2 regions of the Kitasatospora sp. NPDC057936 genome follow, and region 2 is predicted to be linked to the other one. Evidence: riboswitches for the same ligand, from Rfam matches in the RefSeq annotation. Region 2 holds a riboswitch; the other holds the start of a gene.
The links. Region 2 has a riboswitch for magnesium ahead of ACFVU9_RS01555 (magnesium transporter MgtE N-terminal domain-containing protein). Riboswitches for the same ligand answer to the same signal wherever they lie in the genome.
Positions count from the first base shown of each region.

Region 1: it holds a riboswitch for magnesium, as region 2 does, so the genes downstream of both, ACFVU9_RS31265 (hypothetical protein) here and ACFVU9_RS01555 (magnesium transporter MgtE N-terminal domain-containing protein) in region 2, are expected to answer to the same signal.

Region 1 covers NZ_JBHVPD010000073.1:32,411-36,453, forward strand. The annotation lists gene ACFVU9_RS31260 (alpha/beta hydrolase) at 1-1,188, opposite strand, end outside; M-box (ykoK) riboswitch at 1,387-1,573, shown strand; gene ACFVU9_RS31265 (hypothetical protein) at 1,967-2,239, shown strand; gene ACFVU9_RS31270 (winged helix-turn-helix domain-containing protein) at 2,300-2,803, shown strand; gene ACFVU9_RS31275 (hypothetical protein) at 2,850-3,347, shown strand; gene ACFVU9_RS31280 (glyoxalase) at 3,403-3,822, shown strand; gene ACFVU9_RS31285 (hypothetical protein) at 3,878-4,043, opposite strand, start outside.
Region 2 covers NZ_JBHVPD010000002.1:89,101-93,143, reverse strand. The annotation lists gene ACFVU9_RS01560 (NRAMP family divalent metal transporter) at 1-631, opposite strand, end outside; gene ACFVU9_RS01555 (magnesium transporter MgtE N-terminal domain-containing protein) at 628-1,995, opposite strand; M-box (ykoK) riboswitch at 2,307-2,486, opposite strand; gene ACFVU9_RS01550 (hypothetical protein) at 3,068-3,799, opposite strand; gene ACFVU9_RS01545 (serine/threonine-protein kinase) at 3,966-4,043, shown strand, end outside.

The DNA.
Region 1 (4,043 bases), on a different contig from region 2:
GTCGCTCAGCCATGTGAGCGAGGGCGGAAGCAGCCGCGTCCAGGTCGTGAAGTTGTGCCCGCCCGAGTCCACCGTCGCCTGCGCCACCGTGAGCGGCGGACGGGCCGCCGCCGCGAAGGCCGACGAGTCCGCGTACGTGCTCCCGTCCTCCTTGCTGTCCGCGAGCAGCGCCGACAGCGACGGCATCGGCAGGTGCGCGAGGCGCCACGTGAGGTCGGCCTCGTCGCGGCGCTGCGCGCTGCCGCCGAAGAGGTCCCCGGTCGTGATGTCGTCCGCCGCCTTGAAGTAGCCGGAGAGCGAGACCACGGCCGGGAAGGTCTGCGGGTGCACCATGCCGAGCTTGAGCGCGCAGTAGCCGCCCGTCGAGTCGCCGATCACGCCGAGGCTCCCGGTGCCGTCCAGGACCCGGTAGGAGGCGCGCAGGTCGGCCGGGACGTCCGTCGTGTAGTACGACTGCGCCTGCGGGCCGTTCGGGACGTCCTCGCACTCGCTGTCCCGGGGCATCGACGGCGACGGGCGCATCAGCACGAGCACGGCCGGCCGCATCGCGCCCTTCCGCAGCAGGTCGAGCTCGTACGCCGGGTAGCGCAGCTTGGTGACGAGGTTGGCGGCGTCGCCGGGGAAGCCGGTCATCACGAGCAGCGCGGGGAACTGCCGGTGCTCGCCGCCCGGCTGGAAGTACTGCGGCGGCAGGTAGACGTAACCGTCGGTGCTCAGACCGGTCGTCCCGCCGGGGATGCGGACCTTGTCGAGCCGCCCGATCTGCGCCGGGTCGCGGCTGCCCGCCGGGGCGCCGGTGATGTCCGCCGTGCCGAGCACCTGGATCCCGGCGGGCGAGCGGGCGGGCCCGGTGCCGGTCGTCCCGGCGCCGCTGGTCCCCGTACCGCTCGCCCCCGCACCGCTCGTCCCCGTAGCGCTCGGGGTGGCTCCGGCGCCCTGGATCACGGCCGCCCCGCGATCGTGCCCCAGCAGGTCGGACCAGCTGCTGTAGAAGACGAAGTAGTCGTTCACCGCGAGCCCCAGCGTGGCGACCAGCGCCAGCTGCGTGAGCACGATCGTGCCGAGCCGCAGGAACATCGCCGGCCAGCTCCGGACGGCCAACTTCGGCCACACCCACAGCGTGCCGAGCACCGTGGCCACGGTGAACAGCGCCGTCAGCGCGAGCAGCTTGTGACTGGTGAGTCCCATGGTCCGGCCTCCCCTACCACTGTGGACCACCGGTCCCGGATCCACAGCGCCTCCCACCCACCGTAATCGGATGGCACCCGAACGTCATGCGCTCCGGGGAGGGCGTTCGTACCGGGAGTTCGCCGGGAGTTCGTGTCAGAAGTTCGACAAAGGTGTCGAGGATCGCCCGGTTCCGGGCTATGCTTTCGGGTGTTTGAAAAGGCACCTCGTTCGGTGAGGCGTCTTCACGGACACAGGCCACTGACCCGACGACGTCGAGAGACGCCCAGGTTCAGGACAGATCTTCCCGACCTAAGGGTTGATCCCAAGTGGCTTCCCCGCAGTGCCCGTTGCGGCCGGGGATTACGCCGTGAAGTGCCAAAGCTCTGACGAGTTGGGGTGAGCCGGCGGCCCGGGGGGCAGGTTGGCGAGCTCCTGCCGAGTCGATGAACGCACCGCCCGTGGTGCGTCCGACCGGAAGGAGGCGATCGCATGGACAGCAGTAGTAGTAGTCCGGGCCACAGTCGGCCCCGTTCCCGCATGCCCGAGCACGCCTCCGGCAGACGCTGAACCCCCTTATCCCACCGTGCTTCTGACGTTTCGTCAGCGCATGCGCACACCACCGTGCCCGCGCGGCCCCGCATCGGACGGCCGCCCCGGGTCGCGGTGCCGTGCCCGCAGGGGGTCACCGTCGCACGCCGCCAGGCGGGCCCGCGCGTCAACCCGCCAACCCCACGCCACGCCCGGCCGGGGCATGCCCTCGCACGCCCGCCGACCGTTGAACCCGAGGTGAGTCGCCATGTCCGTCGCCGCTTTCTTCCACCCCACCACCACCCGGACCGTTCCGCCCCGCGGCCTGCGCGCCGCCCTCGCCGGCGTCCTCGGCCGGATCGCCGCGGGCCCCATCGCCGCGGGCTCGATCACCGCGGGCCCGATCGACGACACCGTGCTCCGGGCCATCGGTTCGCAGGCCCCGGCCGGGCCGCCGATGCGCCTGCGGGCCCGCTGGGAGGCCGTCACCGCCGCCGACGGGACGGCAGGGCTGTGCGCCCGCTGGCACGCCGAGAGCTGACCGCCCGTCCGCCCCTGCCACCCACTCCACCAGCAGAATCACGCCGAAGGAAGTCCCGTCATGGCCGTCCGCTACCCCCGGCTCGACGTCATCTTCTCCGACCACCGGGCCGCCCTCCGCGCCGTCACGACGGCGAGCGCCCCCGCGGCCAAGGCCGCCCCCGCCGTTCCCGCCGCCCCCGCCGAGCGCGTCCCCGCACAGGCCGGTTCCGTCCGGGCCGCCACCGTCCGGGCCATCCGCCCGCAGGCCGGGGACGACACCCCGCCGAACGGGCTGGCGATCGACCCCGAGCAGCGCGTCGCCACCGTGAACGGCCGCGAAGTCGACCTCACCTTCATGGAGTTCGAGCTGCTCGCCCACCTGGTCGCCAACCCCCTGCGGGTGCACAGCCGCCGCCAGCTGATGGAGAGCGTGTGGGGCCGCCCCGACAACGGCGACACCCGCACCATCTCCACCCACATCGCCCGGATACGCCGCAAGCTCGGCCCCGGGCACCGGCCCACCCTCGCGACCGTCCGCCAGGTCGGCTACAAGTACGACCCCCGGCTGGCCGCCGCGGCCTGACCCATTTCGCCAACTCACCGTCACCACGGCCACGATGAGGTTTCCGATGACTCCCGGCAAGCTGCTCCCGCGGCGCGGCGAGGCGGCGGGGCTGCTCGTCGTCCTGACGCTGCTCGTCCTCGAAGGCCTCGCGCTGAACGAGGCCTCGGACCCGGACCGGCCGGTGATCGGCGCCGCCCTCATCGGGTCCGCCGCCACCGGTCTGCTGCTCGTCGGCGTGCTGCTCGTCGGCCGCCGCCTGGCGGCCCGGCGGAGGCTCCCGCTGCCTCCGCCGGGCCCGGACGGCCCCGTCTACAGCACCCGCGCCCTGGAGGGCTTCCCGATGGAGGCCGTCCGCCCGCTGCTGCTCACCGAGGACGGGCCGCAGCTCAACCAGCTCTACGCGGCCTGGGTGCTCGCCCTCGGCGGTCACACCGCGCCGTGGATCGCCCGCCGACTGGACCTGCCCGTCCCGACCGTCCGGATCCTCGTGGACGCCGTCCGCGAGCGGCGCCGGGGACCGCATCGGCCCGGCGCCAACCCGCCTCCGTCCCAGCACCGTTGACGACCACACCCGCCAACTCCCGCCCCCTGCACCGCACCACGAGAGGAACCCTTCGGTGATCACCGCCCTGGACCACGTCCAACTCGCCGCCCCACCCGGCAGCGAGGCCATGCTGCGCGCCTTCTACGGCGACATCCTGCAGATGGCCGAGCTCCCCCGCCCGGCCTCGCTCGCCGCACGCGGCGGGTGCTGGTTCGCCGCCGACGGTGGCCGCGTCCGGCTCTACCTGGGCATCGAGGACGCCTTCCGGCCGACCGCCAAGGCCCACCCCGGCCTGGTCGTCGACGAGATCGACGCCTTCGCGAGCCGGCTGGAGAGCTCCGGCGCGCTGGTCGTGTGGGACACCTCGCTGCCGCCGAACCGCCGCTTCTACACCCAGGATCCGGTCGGCAACCTGCTGGAGTTCGTCGAACAGCAGCCCGCGCCCACCCCTGCACAGCCGACCGGATCATCCAAGGAGCCTTCGTACCGGTGAAGGCAACCAGGCGAAACCGCAGGCTCCTTGAGGTCTCCTTGCCCGTATCCGGCTTCTACACCCGCGACCCGGGCGCGGCGGTGGCCCCGCCGCGCCCGGCGTTCGCCTGGGCGACCAGGTACGGCACCATCCCGCGCTCCGCCAGCGCCGTCCGCCAGGCGTCCCGCGCGAGCGCCAACTCGCCCGGGGCCCCGGCGTCCCCGCCCTCGGCCGCCCGCGAG
Region 2 (4,043 bases):
GCTCCAGGTGCGGGACGACCAGGTGCTCGCCGACCTGCCCCCAGTCCGGGTGGCCCATGACCATGGCGACGGGGTAGGCGAAGAACGCCAGCGACATCACCAGGAAGATGCGCTCGGCCCACTTGTACGAGCCGAACAGCACCAGCGACCAGAGCAGGACGGCGGCCGGCGGGATGACCGCCCACTTGGGCACCCCGAGCAGTTCGAAGGCCGCGCCGATCCCGGCGAACTCGCTGACGACCAGCCCGGTGTTGGCCAGCAGCAGGCAGAACACGGCGAGCGCGGTGAGCCGCAGGCTGAACTGCTCGCGGATGAGCGCGCCCAGGCCCTTGCCGGTGTGCGCGCCGAGCCGGACGGCCATCTCCTGCACCATCACCAGGGCGATGGTGACGAGCACCATGAAGAACAGCGTCCCGTAGGTGAACTGGGAGCCGGCGCTGGCGTAGGTGGCGATGCCGGCGGCGTCGTTGCCGGCGTTGGCCGCGACCAGCCCGGGACCGGCCACCATCGCGACGGCGGCGATCCGGCGGAAGCCTCTTCGGCGTCCGGGCGAGGGCGCGGACGACCGCGGCTCGGCCGGCGCGGCCGCGGACGCGTCGGCGCCGGGGCGGGTGTCGAGGTCGCGGGTCACTTGAGGAGCCTCCGGAAGTGCAGGCGCCCGCGCTCGGGGAGCAGCGAGTCGAGGATGTCGTCGGCCAGGACCCGGCCGAGGGGGCGGTCGGTGTCGTCGACCACGAGCAGGGAGGTGGCGCGGGCCGCGACCAGGTGGTGGGCTGCCTCGGCGAGGCGGGTGTCGGGGCGGACGGTCACCGGCGGGCCGAACTGGGCCCGCCAGGCGACCAGGTCGGCGATCACGGTGGTGTCCTCGGCGACGGCGAGGTCGAACAGCGGGATGTCGCCGACCAGGACGCCGTCGTCGTCGAGGACGGTCACCGCGTCGATGTCGGTGCGGTGTTCGGCCTGCGCGGCGAGTTCGGCCCGCACCTCGCCGACGGTCTGGGCGGACTCGGCGGTGACGAGCAGGGTGGTCATCGCGCCGCCGGCCGTGCCCTCGCGGTGGGTGAGCAGGGAGCGCAGCTCGGCGGCCTCGGGCTCGGGCATCCGGGCCAGCAGGTTCTCGCGCTCGCCCGGGTTGAGGTCGCGCAGGGCGTCGGCGGCTTCGTCCGGCTCCATCTCGTCGACCAGCCGGGCGGCGTGCTCGGGCGGCGCCTCGCGCAGGAGGTTCTCCAGCTCGGCGGGCTCCATCTCCTCCAGGGCGTCCGCCGCGTGCTCCGGCTCCAGCCAGCCGAGCAGCTGCTGGCGCTCGTGGCGGCCGAGGTCCTCCAGGATGTCGGCGAGGTCGGCCGGGCGCAGCCGGTGCAGCGCGGAGCGGGAGGCGCGCAGCCGCACCTCGGCGGGGCCGTGGGTGGCCTGCTCGCCGAAGGGGGCGACGGACTGCCAGTCCAGGACGCCGTCCGGGGTGGGGCGGATCTGCCAGCGGCGCGGGCCGAGGCGGCGCAGGAGGGTGGGCAGCGAGACGTCGACGCCGACCAGGACGGTGCGGGCGGCGAGCGGGGCGAGGTAGAGGTCGGCGGCGCGGGTGACCTGGACGCCGTCGACGTCGACGAGCTGGTGGTCCATCACGTCACGGGCGAGCAGCACCTCGCCGGGCCTGCGGTTGAACTCGCGCAGGTCGACGCGGGAGGTGCGCAGCCGCACTCCGCAGGTGTGGATCCGCTCGACGGCGGTCGCCGCGATGAACGCGCGGCGCCGGCCTATGCGGATGATCAGGCCGGTGACGGGCGGGTAGGGCTCCGGCCCGTAGAGGCGGGCGACGACGTCGACGACGCGGCCCACCTCCTCGCCGGCCTGGTTGGTGACCGGGCCGCCGACCAGCCCGGCGAGCGAGACGAGCGACGAGCGGACGGCCTTGGTGACGGTGGTGCGGCGCTCGGCTTCGACCGTGCGGTCGCGAAGGCGCGCCGTGGCGGACGAGAACAGCGTGGTGGTGGCCATGGAGAAACCCCCCTTGCCCCGGCAGGACGGGACATCGGGCCGCCCGGTGGCATGGCGCTGCCAACCTTGACCGCAGGGCTCACCGGGCGCGCGCAGGGGCCTCCCGCGTCACGTGGACGCGAGGGGGGAAGCGGAGCGGACCCGGCAGGTCAGGGAAGGAGGAGCCGCCTGGAGCAGCGGAAGAAGGACGGCGGGAACGAAACGGTGAAGGGCCGACTATGGCCAGGACTTCCGTCCATCACGCCCCCTCCCGATCTCGGCCGCGATCCGGCGCCGCGGCGGCATGGCAGGGCGGACGGACGTCACCGCCCGATGCACCCCAACTCGTCAGAGCTTTGGCACTCCACGGCGTGTCCCCGGCCGGTTCGGGCGGGGAAGCCACTTGGGGTCACCCCTTGGGCCGGGGAGACCTGTCCTGATCCGGAGCGTCTCTCGACGGGTGGGATCAGTGGCCTGTGTCCGTGAAGACGCCTCACCGAACGAGGTGTCTTTTCGAATCCTTGACAGGATAGGGCCTTGCCATCCCTCCGGCATAACCCTTGACCTGAGCTTGACCCCGCCCCGACCAGCGGGGGAGCCGCCGGGCGCGCGTCGGGGCGCGCGCGAGCGGAGGCGTACGCGGGGGCCGGGAAGGCGAGAGGACCCGGGAGCGTAGCCTGCTCCCGGGCCCCTGTGTGCCGCCCAATTGCTCACACCGGCACGTTTAAGGGCCGCGGATCAGATTGAAACCGACGCGTTCTGCCGTTGAACTACCGTGCCACGGAGCGGCACAGGCAGGACTTGAACCTGCATTCGTCGATGTTCGTCCGCACCCGGTCGATCCGGTGTTCGGCGGCGAATGCTGAGACTGGAGCGAGAGTCTGAGTTTGACGGGGCCCGCCTCTGCCTGGCTTGGGCTACCCCGGCCGGTGGTGCCGGGGGGAGGATTTGAACCTCCACTGTGACCCCTGGGTCAGCTTCAACATCAGTGTCAGCTTTTTCGCACCGCGCGAGCGCCCCCATCCGGTCTCCCGGAGGGTTCTCGGCGCCGTTCGGTGCACCCGCCCGGCTCCCCGGACGGGTGATCAGGAGGCTACCTGAACAGGTAGCCGAAGACGGCGTCGCCCACGCGCTGGTCGGTGACCTCCACGGCGTTGGCCTCCTCGCGGGCGAACTTGACCGCCTGCTGGAGCTTCTCCACCCGTTCGGCGAGCTCGTTCACGCGCCGGGCGGGCAGGGCGCCGGAGAACTTGACGGTCGTCCAGTACCCGACCGGGACGTCCTCGTAGTAGACCTCGACCTGGGCCGGGTGCTTCTCGGTGGCCTCGGCCTTGACGTGGTTGCGCGGCACCTTCTTGGTCCGGATGGTGCGCACCGGTTCGGTCTTCCACGAGTCGGTGGACGGGTCGAGGTTCCACGACTCGGAGGCGTCCAGCACCGGGAGCTTGCGCACGAAGGTGAACAGGTCGGTGAGCTGCTTCTCCAGGAAGAGCAGGTACGGGACGGGCACCTGGGCGAGCAGCACCTGGCCGTCCACCACCACGTCGGCGCGGGCACCGAGGTTGGCCCAGTCCTTGGTGGCCGTCACGTCGAACAGCCGGGTGAGGGTCGTCGAGGTGGACCGCAGGATGTCCTCGGCCTTGAGCTGCACCCGGGTCGACTCCGGCGGCAGCTGCTCGCCCTCCTCGTCCTTGGGCTGGTAGGTGCGGGAGATCCCGGCCAGCAGCGCGGGCTTCTGCAGGTCCTGGTGGGCCTGGGTCAGCTCCTGGAAGGACTTGGACTTGACGCCTTTTTCGACGGCGATGATCTGGTTCAGCTTTGCCACGTCGAGGACGCTAGCAGTCCCGAACTGGTGCGCGATACCCAATTTATGACCAAGCGGCTTCCCGCGGACCGGGCCGTGCCGGCGGGCCCGGACGGATAGGCCCGGACCGACGGGTCTGTACCGCGGCGTGTCCGGGGACAGCGGCACGCCACTAAGGTATGGGCCCGTGACAGCATCGAACGGGGCAGTCGTCGGGGGTCGGTACCGGCTCCACGACCTCATCGGGCAGGGCGGCATGGGCCGC